Verrucomicrobium spinosum DSM 4136 = JCM 18804: one gene and its partner. The protein of the gene in region 1 interacts with the protein of each later gene in a pairwise test. Links are inferred from orthologs where the notes say so. Each region holds a gene or a part of one and is shown on either strand. Other genes may lie near its edges. The genes, in order: ribD and accC.

Region 1 (9,925 bases):
ACGGTCTGTGCCAGCCAGCGCCGCACATTCAGGCTGGGGCGTCGGGCCAGCCAGACCTCACCGGAGTGGATCGCGGTCTTGTAGTCCTCCTGCTCGATCAGCAGGTTGATCCAGTCCAGCAGTTCGTTTTCATCCTTCAGCCCTTTGTTGAGCAACCCCAGGAAGTGTTTTTCCGCCTGCTGGGTCTTTCCCGTCAGAGCGGTGAGCCGCGCCCTCCGGACCTCCAGTGGCAGGTGGTCGGTGAACTTTCCCTCATAGGCCTTGTAGTAATCCAGAGCTTCCCCGGCTTGTTTTGCTTTTTCCAATGAGTTGCCAATGTTCTCCAGCAGCACAGGCTCGGCCTGGGTCTGCTCGAAGGCTTGTTTGAACCACCGGGTGGCGGCTGGGTACTCCTCCCGGTTGAAGTGGTACAGGCCGATCTGGTTGCAGGCGGCCCCGTAGTCGGTCAGGGCTTCCCTGGCCACGGCCGGGGCGGTCCCCCGTGGCTCATGCAGCTCCACCGCAGACACCGCCGTCTCCACCTTCTGGAAGTCCCCCTTGTCATCGGCGGCCCAGCCGGCCACCATCACCGCGCCCGTCGGCCAGTGGGCTACTCGAACCAGGTACCGGTACCCGGTGCCATCGTCCTGCTTCATGCGGTGCCGGATCTCCAGTCCCGAGCCTGAACTGCTGGCACCGGGGGGAGTCCACGACTTCTCCGAGCTGTTCTGGTCTTCACCGTCCATGGGGTAGGTCAGATTGATGGTGGAGAGCAGAGCTCTGGCCGCGGCATCAAGATTGACTGTGCCTTCCTCAAACCGCAGGGGCACCACCACGAACGCCTCCAGATGCCGCTGGGCGGAGAAGTCGGCGAGACGCGTCAGTTCCGCCGGGTTGGACCACTCGTTCCACATGCCGGGCTCCAGATGGGTGGCGTACCCCAGCTCCGGTCTGGCCTGGTCTTTGGCAGCCTCGCCCAGGATGAGATCTTTGTTGAGCAGGCGGAAGGAGTTCATCATGGTGCTGGCCTGCGCCTTCACCAGCGTCTCCTTGTGGTCACTCCCCCAGAAGAGGATCTGCCAGCAGAGACCACCGTGGACGGCCACCCACTGGTCGTAGTAGAGATTCATCCGCACTCCGTCGGGCCTTCCGATGGTCTGGATTCTTACGAAGTCCAGTCCGTTCAAGTGAACTTTCTCCTGGGTCTGCCGCGACGTTTTGGTGCCTGGCAACGCGCGAATTTTCACCGTCTCGCTCAGATCTTCGAGCTCGTACCCGATGCCCGTCTCCTCCGCAATGACGAGCATGAAGACTTCCGAATTTTTTAGCCGGAGGGCCATGCAGGATAGCTTGTTAAGCTGTTTGTGATTCGGGATTTCCCACCAGGATTCGTCGGCGGTGACGGAAAAATTGAACTGCTCGTTTTTTATCTCGCGAGGGATTCCCGTGGTCATGCTCAAGGGGGAGTCCCCGTCACGATCCTGGATCTGTTTCGCGACATTGATGGCCGCCGTGACGCTCATGCCGAGGACGATCACGGTGGACAGGACAATGGCCCAGATCGCCTGGGCCCGCCCCTGGCGATAGCGGCCGGAGTCATAGAGGCAGAGGCCAACGATCCCGACCGCCAGACCGCCGATCATGATCACCGCCACCGTGAAGCTGACGATCATCTGCAGCACATCGTTCCGGGCGCCCATCAGCAGAGTGAAAAAGCGCACGCCAGAGGAGAGCGCCCAGGCGATCATGACGAGCAGGAGCGCGGTGACGCACAGCGTGCTGGTGGTGGGGCGGCGCATGATCTGGGTGCACCGGATCACGCCAAACACCGTCCCGAGCGCCGCAAACACAGAACCGGCGATGGCGCCTGCCTTTTCCGCAGTCTCAAAAGTCTCCGTCAGTAGGAAGGGGGTAAATTCCATGGTGCCCCTTCTAGCGTGACCCTGTGTGCGTAGGCAACTTGGTTTTTCCGTCTTTTTAACAATCACCATCCTGTTCCGGGCCGGTGAATTGACAGGGTCAGAGGCATCTGCTGCGGCACCCGCAGGCATCAGAATGAAAGATTTGCCGTCTTGGCGGTGATGACTCCCTGACCGGCCGGCGCTGACTCCGTCCGGTCGTCTGCAACCTCTGGCTTTCTCCCCCAATGCACCATCGGTTCACTCCTGTTTCTCGTTCGCTGTCACTGCTGGCCCTGATGGCGGCGGTGAACCTTTGCGCCGTTGCCATTCACCCCGTCAGGGCCAGTGGCACGGAGGAGTGGCCCCGCTTTCGCGGACCCGATGGCAATGGCCGATGGAATCCGGCAGGACGCCCTGCGGATCTGGCGGAGTCTGAGCCGCGTCTGCTCTGGAAGGCTCCTTTGGGCGGCGGCTACGGCGGCGTGACCGTGGCCCAGGGCAAGGTGTATGTGATGGACCGCCAGTCGGGCTCCGGAAAGGCGGAGGTGGAGAGGGTCCTGTGCTTTGACGCAGCCAACGGCAAGCTGCACTGGGAGCACTCCTACCCGACGAGCTACGACTCCATGGACTACGGCAACGGTCCGCGTGCCTCAGTGACAGTGCATGAAGGGCGTGCCTATACTCTTGGCGCCCGGGGCGTGGCGGTGTGTCTGGATGCGATCACCGGCAAGGTGCACTGGCAGGTGGATCTGGTGAAGGACCACGGTGGCGTCATCCCCACCTGGGGTTTCGCAGCCTCCCCCTTCCTCTGGAGGGACACCGTGCTGCTGCACTGCGGAGCGCAACCGGGTGGCAGCGTCGTGGCTCTGGACCTGGCCAGCGGGCGCGAGCGCTGGCGCGGTGGCAGTGATCCCGCCGGCTACTGCACCCCCGTCGTGATCCAGTCGCCCACCGGTCCCCAGCTCATCCAGTGGGGCCCCAAGCACATCACCAGCATGAACCCGGACTCGGGCGTGGAGCACTGGCGCTTTCCCTATGAAATCACCTATGGCGTCTCTATTGCCCAGCCCCTGTATCATGAGGGGTTGCTCTTCGTGTCCGGCTACTGGCACGGCTCCCGCGCCCTGCGTCTGGGGGAGAAGGACGTCAAGGAGGTGAACCTTGCCTGGAGCGAGGAAAAAAACCTGTGCGGCCTCATGAGCCAGCCCCTGTACAAGGACGGGTACGTGTACCTCCTCACCAAGGCGGAGGGTGTCGTCTGTTTCCGTCTTCAGGACGGCAGGGTGCAGTGGAAAGACGGCCATCAGTTGACGCCCAAAGACCGCAACCCCCAGATCAGCCTCGTCTGGCTGGATGAAAAGCAGAATCTCGCCTGCGGCCTCAATGCCAGCGGCGAGCTCTTCTACGCCCGCTTCACTCCGGAGAAGATGGAGGAGCTCGCCCGTCATCAGATCATTGGCAAGACCTGGGCGCATCCAGCGTTCGCCGGGAACCGCGTGTTCGCCAGGAGCGACTCTGAATTGCGGGCGTGGCAGGTTTGGTAGGGAGGCGAGGTTATTGGTTCGTGTGGAGGGTTATATCATGAACCTGGTGGAGCGGCCAGCAGGAGGCTGTTGGGGTGACCTCTCGCATGCTGCACGGAATCAGGGGCTGGCCACATCAACCCGCCCTCTCCGCCACTTGCCGGACAACCAACCCCCGCACGCACACATCGCTCCCCAACACCTCCACGCGTGCCTTCTCCAGCTCCACGGATTTCGCTCCCAGGGCAAAATCAAGCCCGCCCACCGCCATGGTGCCGCCGCCGCAGATTCTGGGGGCAATGTACCAGCACACCTCATCCACCGCCCCAGCGGCAAAGGCCTGGCCTAGAAGGTTGCCGCCGCTCTCCAGCAGCAAGCTGGTGATTCCCCGGGCGGCCAGTTCCTGGAGGATCTCAGGGAAACAACGTTCCCCCTCCAGCACGAGGGTTCGCTCCTTGAACTCGTCATTGAACAGGTTCGCGCCCCTGGGCAAATCCCCTCCGCGGGTCACCACCACGCGCCAGGGCTGGATCTTCCCCTCCGGTACGGCATCGCCGCGCAACGTGAGCCGCGGGTTGTCACGGCGGAGCGTCTCCGCGCCGATGAGGATGGCGTCACTCTGCACCCGCAACTGCATGGCATGAGCGCGTGAGACCTCGCTGGTGATCCACTGGGATTCCCCCGGAGGGCGGGTGAGGCGGCCATCCAGGCTTTGCCCCGCCTTGGCCACCACATAGGGCAGGCCGGTCGTGATCCATTTGGCAAAGGGGCGCAGTACCTCCTCGCACTCCTCACGCAGGACGCCGCTCAACACCGCGATGCCCGCCTCCTGGAGCAGACGGTCGGCCGCCCCGGCATGCCCCGGATTGGGATCCGTGGCTCCATAGACGACGCGGCTCACCCCGGCCTTCGCCAGCGCCACCGTGCATGCGCCAGTGCGACCGTGGGTGGAGCAGGGTTCGAGGGTGACATAGGCCGTCGCCCCGCGAATCTCCGCCCCGTGACCGTTCGCTTCTGCGTTCCGTAGAGCCTCCACCTCCGCGTGTGGCTGGCCCACCCGATGGTGCCAGCCCTGTCCGATGAGGCGGCCCTCATTCACCAGGACCGCGCCTACGGCGGGGTTGGGCGAGGTGAGACCAATACCACGCCGGGCCTCGGCCAGGGCCAGGCGCATCCACTTTTCGTCTTCTGGGAGCTGCATGTGAGGAACCTCCTCCGCTCTACCACACAAAGATGCCCTTTCACCGGAAAACCTTTGTGTTGCGCCCCCGGCCTGTGTTTTGATGCGCGTGCATGACGACCAAGCAGCGCGCCCAGCTTTACCATGAATTTGCCAAGCTGTTGGGGGCGGGCATGCATCTGGACCGCTCCGTGGATTTGCTGCTGGAGCAGGGGCCCCCGGCTTCCATGCGTTCCTACCTGAACGGCATCAAACAAGGGCTGGCCGAACGGCTCAGCTTCACAGAATCCGTGGCCCGGCACAACGCCGGCATTGTCACACCCCTGGAGATCAGCCTGCTGGATGCTGGGGAGAAAGGCGGCCGCCTCGAGGCCTCCTGCGAGCACCTCGCGCACTACTTCGAGCTTCGCCAAAAGAGCCGGGACAAGGCCATCGGGGCCCTCATTTACCCCGTGCTTCTGCTGCATGTGGGCGCTCTCTTCCCGGATTTCACCCGCATGTGGAATGGCGGCGGCTTGCAGGACTACCTGCTCCAGACCGGCGGTCGCTTGCTGATGATCTGGGCGGCGCTAGCCGTGTTGGGGGCCTGCTGGTGGTTCGTGCTCAAGATGGCCGCCCAGTCCCCTGGGGTGGACCGCTTGCTGGGCAGCATTCCGCTGGTGGGCGGCGCACGTCGCCACTGGGCGCTCGCCCGGTTCTGTCAGGTGTTCGAGACGGGGCTGCTGGCGGCTTTGCGCATCTCAGAAATCCTGCGGATGGCGGGTAAAGCCTCCCAGAGCGCCGTGCTGGAGGGGGCAGGCTTCAAGGCCGCCCAGAGTGTGGAGGACGGTCAGGCCCTGGCACCAGCGCTGAAAGCTACCGGAGCGCTTCCCAAATCCTTGGGGAGCGCCGTGGATACCGCGGAACAGACAGGAACACTGGACATCGAGATGGGTCGCTGGGCTCGCGCCGAGGCCGAGCTCGCCTCCCGCGCCCAAGATCGGGCCGCCGAGTGGCTGCCCCGCATTTTTTACGTCTTGGTGTTGCTTTACATCGCTTGGCGGGTGATCAGCATGGCCCTCAGCTACATGGGCCCGCATGGCATGATTCAGCAGATGCTGGACGGCATCTAAGCCTCCTGCACTGGGGCAGTGACCTCCAGTGCAGAAACATTTCTCAAAATAGGAGTTGCAACTCCTGTTCAATCGAACATTATCGCTCTCAACTGTTCACCAAACTCTAATACCGACACCGTATGGCCCGCGCACCCAAAGAAACGTCCTCTGAACCCGTCTCCAACAAGATTGCAGACGCCCGGGCCAAGAATCTGGAGATGGCGATCCAGCAGATTCACAAGGATTATGGTGAAGGTTCCATCCTGCGGATGGGCGAGGAGAATCGCACGGAAATCTCCATCATTCCTACTGGCAACCTCCTTATTGACCAAGCTCTTGGCATAGGCGGCTTTCCCCGCGGTCGTGTGGTCGAAGTGTACGGCCCGGAATCTTCCGGTAAAACCACGCTGACCCTCACGGTCATCGCCCAGGCTCAGAAAACCGGCGGTCTGGCCGCCTTCATCGACGTGGAGCATGCTCTTGATCCCAACTACGCCCGGAAACTGGGAGTGAAGATGGAAGAGCTCCTCGTCTCCCAGCCCAGCAGCGGTGAAGAAGCCCTGCGCATCTGTGAGACGCTGGTGCGCTCCAACGCCCTTGATGTGATCGTCATCGACTCCGTGGCCGCCCTCGTCACCCGCCAGGAACTGGAAGGGGAGATCGGCGACGCCACCGTGGGGGCCCAAGCCCGCCTTATGAGCGCGGCCCTACGGAAGCTCACCGCCATCATCTCCAAAGCCCGCACTTGCTGCATCTTCACCAACCAGATCCGTGAGAAGGTGGGCGTCATGTTCGGCAACCCCGAGACGACCCCTGGTGGCAAGGCCCTTAAGTTCTACTCCAGCGTCCGCATCGACATCCGCCGTATTGGAGCCATCAAGAGCTCGGACGGCACCACCACCGGGAACCGCACCAAGGTCAAGGTGGTGAAAAACAAGCTCGCGCCTCCGTACACTGAGGCCGAGTTTGACATCATGTACAACGAAGGCATCAGCGGCGTGGGTTCGCTGCTCGACCTCGCCCTCGAGTACGACATCCTTCAGAAGCGCGGATCGTGGATCAGCTACAAGGGCACTCAACTCGCCCAAGGGCGCGACGCTTGCAAAGAGGCCCTCAAGGCCGACACCGCCCTTTATGCGGACGTCGAAGAGCAGGTCAAAGCCCGCCTCGCTGAGAAACTCGCCAACAGCGGTAGCAAAAGCAGCCGCAGCAACGGCGCGGGCCTGCCCAGCGCCGCCATCAGCGACGACGAAGCCGGAGAATAATTCACCGGGGAAGGACAGCAGGGCAATGCCAGGCTGGCTCGCACCCCTCTGCGTCGGTTCCACGATCTCGGCAGCGGACAGATCCTGTCCGCTGGAGGGAAGTCCGTCGGCGCATTATTTATCTCGGGGAGACTGGGGCCATTTTTGTTCCTCGGTTACTGACACACCCCCTGAAACTAAAGAAGCCGGACGGACCGAGTGGCCCCGTCCGGCTTCTTCTCTTGTCGGGCATGGTCGAGAAGTCGTCCGACCGTCTTCGTCGGTCCGGGGCGCATGTCCCATGACCGTGGCGCTGCCTTGCCTTCGGGACTGAACTGGGCGCGGGAGGCTCAGGGCGTGCCGTCGGTGGCAGAGGGGCTGAGTTGAACGCATGTCCTTGCTACGATGGTGCCGATCGCGACCATCCACCCAGTGCGCTTGGAAGCCCTCCACAGTGGGTGGCAATGTCACAATGGAATGTTTTTGTCCAAACAGGGTCTAAGAACCTCCCGCCACCTTCCCTTCCCTCTGGAACGACTGCCAGTCTTTGGCAAACGCTTCATTCACCAACCAAGATGCGGTTGCCTTCTCGCCGGAGTAGGTCTGAAACGGGGCGGTCTTGAGCGTCTGATACCCACCTGTAGCCGGATCCCAGTTCTTCCCCAGGTTGCCGGATTCCACGGCGGGCACGGTCAGTTTGATCGGTCCTTTTCCCGGATCACTATCTGTGGGTACCCGGGCGGCGAAAGTATGGCGGAGGAAGGAGAAGACGAGGGGCCAGGTCTTCCCGCCGGGGCCGTGACCCGTCTTGGGCTCCACGGTAGAGGTCCAGAGGGCGGCGTGTTTCTTGCGCATGACTTCCACCACGGTCAGGTTTTCCTCCTTGGAAGGGCGGGCGAGGAAGGGATCGTCTTCGCCAAAGATCACAAGCCCAGGCACTTGAGCCGCTCCGGGCTGGTACACCTGGAAGGTCGTGCCGGGTCGCATGGACACCCAGGCCCAGACGCGGCTGCTCTCGGTGGCGGTGAAAATGGCAGAGAAGCCGGTGCCGTTGGAGTGACCGTAGAGGAAGAGCGGCGCGTTCGCCAGCTCAGGGTGTCCCGACTTTTGGCCGAATTCCTTGAGCCGGTCGTAAAGCAGACTGCGGGGCCAGAAGCCACGCTGCATGGGATTGCCCACGAACTTGAACAGTGCGAGGTTTAGCTCTGTAGCCAGCTTGCGCAGTTCCGGATGTTTGAAGAGGTTTTCTCCACTGCCGTGACCGGACATGACCACGATGCCCTTTGCGGTTTTCACGCCGGCGGGGATCCATAGGTCAAACTTCACGTCCTCCTTCTTCCCCTCGCCCTTGGCTGCCACCGCCTGCCGCCACTCTTCATCGGTGAGCCGCCAGTCCCAGTTGCGGGACACCGCCTGCTGCGGGGAGGGCGTGCCCCACTTGGCCTCATCCAGCACACCGTCCCAGGTTTTCTGTTCCTTGGGCTGCGTGTTGGCCCGCACCCAGCCGAGGCTGTGACACTCCGGGAGCTGCACGGTCTCGGTGAGCTCTACATCGGAGGCGTGGACCGCAGACGCAATCCCCGCTGTCAGGGCGAGCAGGGAGAGGCTGCGGATGGCAGCATGAAGAGGCGGCAGGAACGAAGGGCGCATGAGCGTGGATAGAGACAGGGAACGAGGCGAGACCGGATAGTAATGGGCCAGAGTGCGGGTCTTATCATCACGTCTGCGCTTTTCTCCATGGCACCGACAGTGGCAGGGTGGGCTTAAGTGGACGTGATGCCTCGAACTAGGGGGGGCGGTCAGCGAAATGTTGAGGGAGGAAAGTGGGAAGCCTAGCTGAGGTCGCCCGCCCGGTTGGAGACTCCCATGGGTGACAGGTTCTGCGGAATGTCCTCCTACAGGTCCTGCTCAGGTCTTCTGTCAGGAGTCTTCAAGTCTTACGTCTCCTGCGAAGCGGCCCTTGATTTTTTCGGGGCCGCTACGAAATGCGAAACGCGGTGTCTAAGGGTCCTGTCCGGATGCCGCTGTGAGTTGATCCCGATTGCACGTATCCCTCTGTCTCCCAAGACCACAACCCGGTCCGGGAACTCCAAAATATCTCCCATCGCCATGAGGTTTCACCCCCCTAGAGAATCCTTTCTGTGGCTTAAGGCCTTGTGGAATCACTGGCGGAATGGCCGTTTCACCCGCTCGCAACTGGAGGCGGCGCAGCTGCGCAAATTCCGCAAACTTGCGGCTTGGGCGCAAGCGCGATCCCCATACTACCGTCGCCTTATGAAAGAGCGGCAGATCGACCCCGCCACGTGTGTGCCGACGGACTTCCCTTTGCTGACCAAGCGGGAGGTGAATGAGCATTTTGACGAAATCGTCACGGACCGCCAGATCAGCCGTCAGCGCATCGCCGATTTCCTCGCCCGTTCGGCGGATCCGGCGGAGTTGATGGATGGCAAATATCACGTGCTGCACACGTCTGGCACCTCTGGCACCATCGGTTACTTTGTTTACTCCAAGGCCGACTGGATTCGCGGTGCCAGCCAGGTGGCGCGGGCTTCACGCTTGCGGTGGCGGAAGCGCGTGGCATTTGTCGCAGCCACCCAGGGCCACTTTGCCGGCGTGAGTCTCATGCTGACTGGCAACCAGGGGTCCAACAGCTTCTTCCACGACGTGCGGACCTTCGATGTCGGCCAGCCGCTGGGCAAGATCGTGGAGGAGCTCAACCGCTTCCAGCCGGAGGTGTTGAGCGGCTACGCAGCCATCCTGAAGATGCTGGCCGAGGCCCAGGAGCGCGGCGAGTTGCGCATCCAGCCAACGGAACTGGGCAACGGCGGCGAACCGCTGCTGCCGGATGTGAAGGCGTATCTGGAGCGGGTCTTCGGCGTGCCCGTGCTCAATGGCTACGCCTCCAGCGAGCATCTCTACATGGCCATGTCACTGCGCGGGGTGGAAGGCATGCACCTGCTGGAGGACGACCTCATCTTTGAACTGGGTGACGACTACACCGCAG
Region 2 (10,004 bases), 6.8 Mb from region 1 along the record:
AACCAGAACCAGAGGATTGGGCTTGTCCGCCAGGACGCTCGCCAGATCGTCCTCCTCATAAATACGGATCGAAGCAGTCGGGTTGGAATGTTTGTTGGCTCTGGCTTGATTCTCCTGTCGGCGCATGGGGAATAGCCGCAAAGGATTGGCCTCTGTGCAAGAGATTCTTTGCGGGATGTTGGGGGGGAGTTCTTGGTTCGCAGGTTGCAGGAGGCCGGGCGCAGCCACGGGGATAAAATGCTCATCGATGGGCTGCCAAGACACGGACCTCGGCCGGAGGCATCCCAATGCGTCAATGATCAGGGGAGCGGAGAGGAGTTGGAGTTCCGTCCCGCATGCGGGACCAATGCCATCAGGGAAAAGTGGAGAGGGCGAGCATCTCCCTTTTGTGAAAGTATTGAGGGCCGAAGGTCCGGCATCATTGCAGCCTTGGGCAACGCCCAAGGTAGGCGCTCGTTTTAGAGGTTGAGGGCTGTAGGCCCGACGTCATTCAGGGATGCTCGTCATAGGCAGACTTGATGACACCGGGCCTACAGCCCTCAAGGGTAGTTTGGCCATCTATCCCTGGGGCGTTGCCCCAGGCTGGTATGAACCCGGAACTTCGGCCCTTCTGAATGGGGCTCACCAGTTACAGTCGTGGCGGCTGCACCATCGCGGCTCCGAGGCGCGCCAAGGCAAAACAGCAAGACGATGCGTTTTCCCTGATGGCATTGGCTTTTAAGCGGCCAGGCCCCACGTTACCCAACGCATCGCCAAAGTCAGAGAACGGGAAAATGGGGAAGAAGCGGCACCCACGACGCTCTTGGTCCCACAAGCACCAGATGCCGAAGGCATGAAGTCCCAGCAATTTCCTCCCAATTTCTCGCCCTCTCCCTGTGACGATGCACTCGACACTGCGGAACCTGACCGCTTAAAAGCGGAACTCCAACTCCTCTCCGCTCCTATTGCAGGGCAGAATCACCAATCACCTCCTGCTGCCCACAACCAAGGCCTCCGCAAGCCGACACAACCTCCACCCCACCAAGCCCGCCCCCAACACCTTGCCCACTGACGCGCCGCCCACTGCCCACTGCCCACTGCCCACTGCCCACTTCCCACTGCCCACTGCCCACTGCCCACTGCCCACTGCCCACTGACGCACCGGCCCTCACTGCTCCAACGGCAAACCCGCCAGCTCTGACCCGTACACCGGCCGCGGCACCTCCCGGGGCTCGCAGAGGATGCGCACCATGCGGTCGAAGATTTCCCTGCCGTTCACGATCTCAATCTCCACACGCAAGAAGTAGATGGGCACCTCGGGGTTTCTTATTTCCGGGAACCGAACGAAGTCCTTCTCGGTGGTGACGATCATCTCCACATCGCGGCGCTCGCAGCGATCAATGAAGTTGCGGATGTCTTTCAACGTAAACCGGTGATGGTCCGCAAAGCGGAGGGTCACATCCACCTTGGCACCCAGCTTGCGGAGGCCGCTCTCGAAGCTCTCCGGCACCGCAATGCCGCTGACGGCCCCCACGTGGGCGCCGTAGATCTTTTCCAACGAAACCCGCTCGCGGGTGTGGATGTTCTCCAGGTACTTGGGCCGGTGGCGGCACTCGATGATCTCCGCCACCCGGTTGTACTTGCGCAGCTCACGGATGATCTCGGTGTTGTCCGAGCTGTCGCACTTGGTGAGGAAGATGTAGCTGGCGCGCTTCAGATGGCGCGGGGGTTCCCGCAGGGTGCCACGGGGCAGCAGGAAACCGTTGCCCCAGGGGGCGGTTCGGTCAATCAACACCATGTCCAGCCGGTGCTTGAGCCGCACGTACTGCAGCCCGTCATCCAGCAGGAGCACATCCGAGTTGAACTGCCTGATGGCATACAGACCGGCCTTCACGCGGTCCTTGTCCACCACCACCGGCACGCCGGGCAGGTTGCTCGCCAGCATGAAGGGCTCATCCCCGGCCGTGTGACTGTCCAGCAGCACGCGCTCTCCATTGCTGACCACCCGGGGCGGATTTTGCGGCAGCTCCTCGCCCCGGATGCGGGCCAGCCACTTGGTCCAGAAACGCACCCGCCTCTGCCGCTTGCTCTTGTAGCCGCGGCTGAGAATGGCCACGTTGCGCCCTTCCTTCTGCAAGGCCCTCGCCAGCAGCTCAGCCACCGGCGTCTTGCCCGTGCCGCCCACCGTCAGGTTGCCGATGCTGATGACCGGCACGCCCACATGATGGTCACGGATGTAGCGCTCCCGATAGAGCTTGATGCGCAACTGCACCGCGCCGGCATAGATCCATGACAGCCCGTGCAACATGAACCGGGCCAGACTTTCCTTGAACCCCTGCTTGTTGTGCAGGATGACCTCAATGGCCCACTGCTCCAGGTCTTCAAGTTGGTCTTTGAGATCCATGATCAGGTGAGAGTAACAAATGCTTCGGGCGACACCACCCTCACTGGAGAGGCAGCAAAGTCTGCAAGGTTTCGCGTCACAATGACCTGCGCTTCTGCCGCCTCAGCAGTGGCAACTTGCATGGCGTCTTCAAAATCCCCCATGCCCAACGCAAACGCCCGCTCAAGATGCACAGTGCCGCTGGCGTCGTGCAAGCCAGGGCGCTTTAGCGCGACGTCCAGCAGAATGTTGGCATCCAAAAAAACTCGCACGGGCTTACCTCAAGTGTTTTTGAGTGAGATAATCCAAGCGCGAATCGCTATCGCAGTCATCCAGCGTGAACCTTCCCGACCATTGCGCCAGGAATTGCTTCACCGGCTCAACGCTGCTGCTGAAATCACCCGCAGCCCGCTCCGCGATGTGCAGCGTCACAACCCCGTCGTGGACGATGCCTTCGACCTTGTCACCTTCGTGCAAGTCCAGGCCAACCAGGATATCCGCGGGAAAGGTGGCATTGACCATAACGTGAACGCGTCTGCTTAAATCGAGTATCGCGGCGGCTGGGCTCAAGTCAACCTTGGGAGACCACACTCGCCCCCACGTTGTCGGCAGGCACCACCACCGTACGGCCGGTGGCCCCGGTCTGCACCAGGGCATTTTTCATGGCCTGGGCGATGGACTCCGTATCCTCCGCGGTGGCGAGGCAGGCGATGGTGGAGCCGGAACCGCTCAGGTAGCCGCCGATGGCCCCGGCCTTCACCCCGGCACCGATGGCCTCAAAGAGGCCGGGCACCAGGTGCCGACGGTAGGGCTGGTGCAGGAAGTCCTCCAAGGAATCGCCAATGCGCTCATACTCGCCCGTGGCGAAGGCGGCCACGAGGGTGCAGGCGTTGGCGGTATTCCGGGCGGCGTCATGGTGCGGCACGCTTTCTGGCAAGGCGCTGCGGGCGTGCACAGTCTCGACCTCGAAGTCAGGAATGAGCAGCACGGCCTTCAGGCGGGGCTGAACCTCAAACCGGAACCACTGCCGGCTGTTGGCCAGGGCAAAGCCACCAAACACCGCCGGAGCCACGTTGTCGGGATGGCCTTCTGCCTCCGAGCAGAGGGCAAAGAGCTGCTGCTTGTTCAGCGGCCTCCCGCAGAGTTCATTCAACCCCATCAGGACGCCAAGCCGTACCGTGACGCTGCTGCCCAGACCACGGGACTGCGGCACATCGCCACCGATGGACCAGGAGAACGCAAAAGGCGCGGCCGCGACGTCCCGCTGCTGGAAGAACAAGGCGGCAATGGTCTCCACCATCGCGTGATGCGGCTCAATGCGCGGCGCCCCTTCCAACCGGGTCACGGTGACCTGATTGTAAAGCGAGAGCGCCAGGCCCAGACAATCATAGCCCGGACCGATGTTGGCCGATGTGGCAGGCACAGAGATGGTGACAGAAGAAGACACGCCGCATAAAAGACCAATCAGTGGCAAAGGCAAACAACAGCACCCGGGGTGACGACAAAAAAAGGCACCTCGGGAAGACCCAAGGTGCCTCGAAGGCGTATCGCGATGTTCTCGCCTAGCCCTTCAGACCTTCCTGGCGGAGGAAGTTCTCCACCCAGGTGATGTCGTACTTGGCATTCTGGAAATCGCTCGTCATGATGATCTTGCTCTGCAGCGGGATCGTCGTTTTGATGCCGTGAATCATGAACTCGCCCAGGGCACGCCGCATGCGGCGGATGGCGATGTCACGCGTGGCACCGGTGACGATGAGCTTGGCGATCATCGAGTCATAGTACGGAGGCACCGTGTAGCCAGAGTACACGTGGGTATCCACGCGCACACCACGTCCACCAGGGGCATACCAGTGATTGATCTTGCCTGGGCTGGGGGCGAAGTTGCGGTCTGGATCCTCTGCGTTGATGCGGCACTCGATGGAGTGGGCACGGGGCGTGTTCTTCAGCACGTGCTCAGAGATGGGCAGGCCCGCCGCGATGCGGATCTGCTCCTTGATCAGGTCGCAGCCGTACACCTCTTCGGTGATGGGGTGCTCCACCTGAATGCGGGTGTTCATCTCCATGAAGTAGAAATTCTTCCCTTCATTGTCCACGAGGTACTCGATGGTGCCGCAGTTCTCGTAGCCGATCTCTTTGCAGAGCTTGACCGTGGCTTCACCCATGGCCTGGCGGATCTCGTCAGAGATCTTCGGAGAGGGGCACTCCTCGATGATCTTCTGGTTGCGGCGCTGCATGGAGCAGTCGCGCTCACCCAGGTGAACGACGTTGCCGTGGCTGTCCGCCACGACCTGGAACTCGATGTGGTGCGGGCGCTCCACGAGCTTCTCCATGTACACGGAGCCGTCACCGAAGCACTTGAGCGCCTCCATGCTGGCCTGCTGGAAGCTGGAGCGGAGCGTGGCCTCATTGAGCACCGGGCGCATGCCGCGACCACCACCACCGGCGGAGGCCTTGATCATGACGGGATAACCAATGCGGCGGGCAATCTCAAAAGCCTGCTCCTCGGTCTCGATGATGCCATCAGACCCAGGCGTGATCGGCACACCCAGGCGGCGGGCTGTGGCACGGGCGGTGTTTTTATCGCCCATCATGCTGATCACCTCGGGCGAGGGCCCGATGAACTTGATCTTGCAGCGCTGGCAGATTTCCGCGAACTCGGCCTTCTCACTGAGGAAGCCATAGCCGGGGTGGATGGCGTCCACGTTGGCAATCTCCGCCGCGCTGATGATGCGGGGGATCTTGAGGTAACTCTCAGAGCTGGGACCAGGCCCGATACAGATGGCCTCATCCGCGAGATGCACGTGCATGGAGTCCACGTCCGCCTCGGAGTAGACCGCCACCGTTTTTACATCCAGCTCTTTGCAGGCGCGGATGACGCGCAGGGCGATTTCACCACGGTTGGCGACAAGAACTTTTCGAAACATTTCGGTGTGGGAGAGAAAGGAAGGGGCGGGGCGTCAGTCTGGCTGCGTTGATTCTGTCCCTGCCCCCGGACTCACCAGAGCGTGAGCAATACGGAGGTTCTGGCGAAGGTTGAGGCGAGCTTACTTGAGCTCGAAGAGGGGCTGACCGTACTGCACCGGCCTCGTGTCATCCACCAGGACGCGGGCGATGGTGCCACGGGCTTCTGCCTTGATTTCGTTCATGACCTTCATCGCCTCGATGATGCAGACCACCGTGTTCTCATCCACGGTGTCGCCCACGTTGACGAACAGCTTCTCATTCGGGCCAGGAGCGCGATAGAAGGTGCCCACCATCGGGGAGTTGATCGTCGGGCCGGCAGGCTCGGAGGCAGCAGGTGCCGCCGCAGCGGGTGCCGGGGCTGCCGCAGGGGCAGCGGAAACAGGAGCGGCGGCAGGTGCCGTCGCATAGGGGGCCGCCACGGTCGTTACCCCGGCGGAAATGGGCATCTTGGAAAGGAGATCTTTGGCGGCCTCAATGTCAGAGCCGCGACGCAGCTTGATCTTGAACGAGCCATGTTCCAGATGGAAAACGGACAGGTCGTTCTTGCTCATCAAATCCACGATTTGCCGGATTTCTTTGAGATCCAGACCCGGAGCGTCTTTCGTTTGGTTGGAGTTGTCTTCCATGTAGGGCAATGTTCGGAAGCTGTGATAGGAAGCGAGGATATGGGGATTGGCAAGGAAAAAGGGACCCGGGGTCCCTCCCCCCCTGTTCTGCCGCCCCGCCTGAGGCTGAGGAACTCCGGGTCAATCCGGCAGCGCGCGCACCTCTCCCACCCTTCCGCCCAAATTTCCATAACGATGGTAATCGCAGCTCAGGCTCTGCTCGCGGACATACCAGAGCAGTTCCAGGCGCCCCTCCATGAGCACGGGCACATCCGCCACAAAGATCTGCTGCGCCGCAGCCGCCCGACGCACGGCCACCGGCACATCCTGAGGCCTCGCGTACCGGAGGCGCTCCGTCTTTCGCTCCCTGATTACCTGCACCAAATCCGCATCACTCTCCTCCACAAACTTTATGCCGGACTCCCACCCGGCCGTGGCCTCCCGCAGGCGGCTCAAGGGCCGCCACTCCGTCCCAGGAGGCACGCTTAGGGTGAGATCACAACCTGCCACGCGCCCTGCGGCAACGCGGGCAAATAAATCGAAAGGTGTATCCGCGGCCGTCACGCGGATGCGCAGATTTTTCACCGGGAGATAGCGACGCAGATTGTCCTGCCCCAGCAGACGAAAGGTGTCGTGCTCCTGGGAGAACTCAGTCGTCCAGGCCCGCTCGTAGCTGGAGAAGGCCGCCACCAGGCGGCTGTTCTCCATGAGGTTCAGCGTGTCCCAGCCCTGGAGCGCCTCCAGGAAACGCCCGAGCTCCGACCCGGGACGCGGGGCGGCTGGGAGGGCCGGCACCGTCTCACGAAAATCCATGAACTGAGCAACATAGTTGGGGCCGCCCGCCTTGATCCCGGCACCAAAGGCACTCTTGCCCATGCCGCCAAACGGTTGGCGCAGCACCACAGCCCCCACCGTTGTGCGGTTGATGTAGAGATTGCCCGCCTGCACCCCTTGCCGCCATTCGTCTTGCTCCCGGTCATCCAGGCTCTCCAGACCACTGGTCAGGCCGTACCCTGTGGCATTGACCAGCTCGATGGCTTCAGACAGTTTCTCAAACCGCATCACCCCCAGCACCGGCCCGAAGAACTCAGTGAGATGCGTCACGCTCCCAGGCTGCACGCCCCACTTCACGCCGGGAGTCCACAGGTGCGGATTGCCATCGAGGCAGCGCGGCGCGGGAGCCCAGGATTCCCCCGGCTCCAGCGTCGTCAGGGCGGTTTGGAGCTCACCCGTAGGAGGGCGGATCAGCGGCCCCATCTTGGTAGAGAGCTCCCAGGCGGACCCCACCCGCAAGCTCATGACCGCCTCCCCCAGCCCCCGCTTGAATTCCGGGTCGTCATACACCTCCGCCTCCAGCAGCAGCAGGGACGTGGCAGAGCACTTTTGCCCGCTATGGCTGAAGGCGGAATGCAGCACGTTCTTGATGGCCTGATCGCGATCCGCCATGGCGGTGACGATGGTGGCATTTTTACCGCCCGTCTCCGCCACCAGATGCATCCCGGGTTTTGCCTCCAGCATGGCCAGCGCAGTGGCCGTGCCGCCTGTGAGAATGACGGAGTCCACACCGGGATGCTGCACCAGCCGCGCAGCATCCGCCCCGCTACAGGGCAGGAATTGCAACGTCTTCCGCGACACCCCAGCCCTCCAGAAACACTGGCAGAGCTCCCACGCTGGCACCACCGCATCCGAAGCCGGCTTGAGAATCACCGTATTCCCCGCTGCGAGAGCGGCCGCCACACCCCCGCAGGGGATGGCGATCGGGAAGTTCCAGGGGGAGACCACCACCACCACGCCCTTTCCCCTGGCCTCCACGTGAGGTCCGAGCTGCTCAGAGAAATACTGTGCCGACCTCGCATAGTACTCCACGAAGTCCACCGCCTCACTCACCTCGGGATCCGACTCAGCGAAGACCTTCCCCGTATTTGCCAGCGCCGCCGTCATCAGATGCCCCCGCGCCTTGCGGATCTCATGCGCCACGCGTTTCAGGAAGTCCGTGCGCGCCGCCGGGGTCAGGGCGCGCCAGCCGTCCTCATCCTTGACCGCAGCTTCCACCGCATCATCAATCTCATCCGCAGCCGGAAGACTTACCTCCCCCAATGGGTGGCCCGGGCGCGACGGATCCACCAGGGGGCGCGTCTTTCTGCCGCTGCTGATCTCACGTCCAGCCACCGCAAACGGCACCCCATACCAGCCCTCCCGGGCTGCATCCAGCAGTCGAGCCGCCCACCCGCCATTCTGCGGCAGGCTCCAGTCCGTGTCCGGTTCGTTCACAAACTCGCGCATCTCCCGCGGGATAACCGGCAGGGCCCGGTCCTGGATGCGGCGCGGCGCGTCCGAAAGCACCGGCAGGAGGGAGAATGACTCCACGAACCCGCCGGAGAGCAGCTTCCACGCAGGGCTGCCGGGTTCGAGGTGAAACGCATGGCGCAGGAAGTTCTCCCCGCCCGTGTTCTCATCCAGCCGCCGGATCAGGTAGCCGATGGCGCTGACGAACTGCTCCTTCCCGCACGCCGGGGCATAGAGCAGCAGGTTGGAGATCTTCTCCAGGAGCGCGCGGCGCTGGGGGTTGGCCATGCCTTCCAGCATCTCAAACTGCACGCGGTCCAGCGCCCGCCCCTCCCCCACCAGCACCAGGGCGTAGGCGACATCAAAGAGATTGTGTGAAGCGATGCCGAGACGCACCGCCGCGAGGTTCTCCGGCCGGAAACCCTCGTGCAACAGGCGCTTGTAGTTCGCGTCCGTCTCCAGCTTGCTCTTGTAGGGAGCCTGGGGCCAGCCGCGGATGGAGGCCTCCACCCGCTCCATCTCCAGGTTCGCGCCTTTAACAATCCGCAGCGTCACAGGCGCACCGCCCGCCGCCACCCGGCGTCGGGCCCATTCGTTGATCCGCCGTTGCCACTGGGCAGAGTCCGGAATGTAGGCCTGCAGAGCCAGGCCCGCCGCCACCTTCTCCAGACCGGGCCGGTCCAGCGTGCGCATGAAGGCCTCGCAGGTCAGGCTGAGGTCACGGTACTCCTCCATGTCGAGATACAGGAACTTGGGCACGCGAATGCCGTCCGGGCGGAGAAAGACATGCTCCTGCGCCGTCCGGTAGAGCTTCTCCAACCGGTCACAAAGCACGCCCAGCGTGTGCTCCCGCGCCAGTGGCGACATCTGGGAGTAGAGCGTGGAGATCTTGACGGAGAACACCTCCGTCTCCGGTGAGCGCATGGCCTCCACATACTGCTCCATCCGCCGCGCTGCCTCTGCCTCGCTGAGGATGGCTTCCCCCAGGAAGTTCACGTTCATCCGGATCCCCTGCTCGCGACGACGTTGCAGATGATCCCCCAGCAGCTCCAGCTCCGCCGGGAGGATCACATTGGCTGTTTCATGCTGCAGATGCTCCTTCACCATGGGCACCGACACCCCGGGCAGCCAGTTGCCAAAGGCCTTGAACCCCCTCAAAAGCGCGCGGTCCAGAGGATTGAAAAACCGCGGCACCCCCTGCACCTCCAGGATGTGGGTGAACTGCTCCGCCACCCGGTCCGCCGAGCGGGGCCGGAAGGCCTGGTCAGTGAGCTGCACCAGCGTCGCCTTGTCCTTGGGCCGCTGCAGCATCCGGTCCAGCTCCGCCTGCTGCCTTCTTTCTGCGGCGGTCTGCACTTGAGCCGCACGATATTGCAGACCACTGGCAATGGAGAGGGCCTGCTGTACTTTCTCGGGGGGGATGGTGTTCACGAGTGAGGAGGGTGCGCCCGGAGAGTCGGGCAGCTCTATTTTCACACATTCCCCCCACGCACGACAAGGGGACTTCGTGACCCGATTTTGCGGGAAGACAGACGACGGGAAAACAAAAGACGAAAGACCCGACGCCGCGGACCGGATTCCAGCTCTGAGCAGGTATCACTCGTGGTTTTGCCCCGTATTGAACCCGGAGGGTTCGCCATGAGTAGCCACGGGTGAAACGAGCGAAGCGAGTGCAACCCGTGGAAATGATGTCGCAACTGCTACCGCGGAGCGGTAGGCCCATGGTGTGGCGCACCTCTGACGACAATACCGCGATGCATCCAGCAGGAACCTTGGTCACTATGGGC

What was found.
Region 2: the proteins of ribD (region 1) and accC interact in binary tests that used the Escherichia coli proteins (3 or more experiments, as listed by UniProt). The link is inferred for Verrucomicrobium spinosum DSM 4136 = JCM 18804 from one-to-one orthologs.

What each region holds. Positions count from the first base shown.
Region 1 is NZ_ABIZ01000001.1:8,014,991-8,024,915, reverse strand. The notes cover bases 2,573-5,354. They hold ribD (bifunctional diaminohydroxyphosphoribosylaminopyrimidine deaminase/5-amino-6-(5-phosphoribosylamino)uracil reductase RibD), read right to left. Parts: upstream 4,605-5,354; coding sequence 3,540-4,604; downstream 2,573-3,539. Other genes in these bases: VSP_RS32315 (type II secretion system F family protein), read left to right, coding at 4,697-5,354; VSP_RS32325 (outer membrane protein assembly factor BamB family protein), read left to right, coding at 2,573-3,424. In the rest of the region: VSP_RS32330 (DUF3857 domain-containing protein), read right to left, coding at 1-1,901; more of VSP_RS32325, read left to right, coding at 2,126-2,572; more of VSP_RS32315, read left to right, coding at 5,355-5,695; recombinase RecA, read left to right, coding at 5,818-6,942; VSP_RS32305 (dienelactone hydrolase family protein), read right to left, coding at 7,420-8,571; VSP_RS32300 (phenylacetate--CoA ligase family protein), read left to right, coding at 9,031-9,925. UniProt on the Escherichia coli protein: Converts 2,5-diamino-6-(ribosylamino)-4(3h)-pyrimidinone 5'-phosphate into 5-amino-6-(ribosylamino)-2,4(1h,3h)-pyrimidinedione 5'-phosphate.
Region 2 is NZ_ABIZ01000001.1:1,255,941-1,265,944, reverse strand. What follows is about bases 3,106-5,966. They hold accC (acetyl-CoA carboxylase biotin carboxylase subunit), read right to left. Parts: upstream 5,287-5,966; coding sequence 3,925-5,286; downstream 3,106-3,924. Other genes in these bases: accB (acetyl-CoA carboxylase biotin carboxyl carrier protein), read right to left, coding at 5,407-5,952; thrB (homoserine kinase), read right to left, coding at 3,106-3,809. Outside these bases: 23S rRNA (guanosine(2251)-2'-O)-methyltransferase RlmB, read right to left, coding at 1-126; lpxK (tetraacyldisaccharide 4'-kinase), read right to left, coding at 1,148-2,383; VSP_RS33910 (PIN domain-containing protein), read right to left, coding at 2,386-2,634; VSP_RS04925 (hypothetical protein), read right to left, coding at 2,639-2,884; more of thrB, read right to left, coding at 2,934-3,105; VSP_RS04905 (proline dehydrogenase family protein), read right to left, coding at 6,073-9,648. UniProt on the Escherichia coli protein: This protein is a component of the acetyl coenzyme A carboxylase complex; first, biotin carboxylase catalyzes the carboxylation of the carrier protein and then the transcarboxylase transfers the carboxyl group to form malonyl-CoA.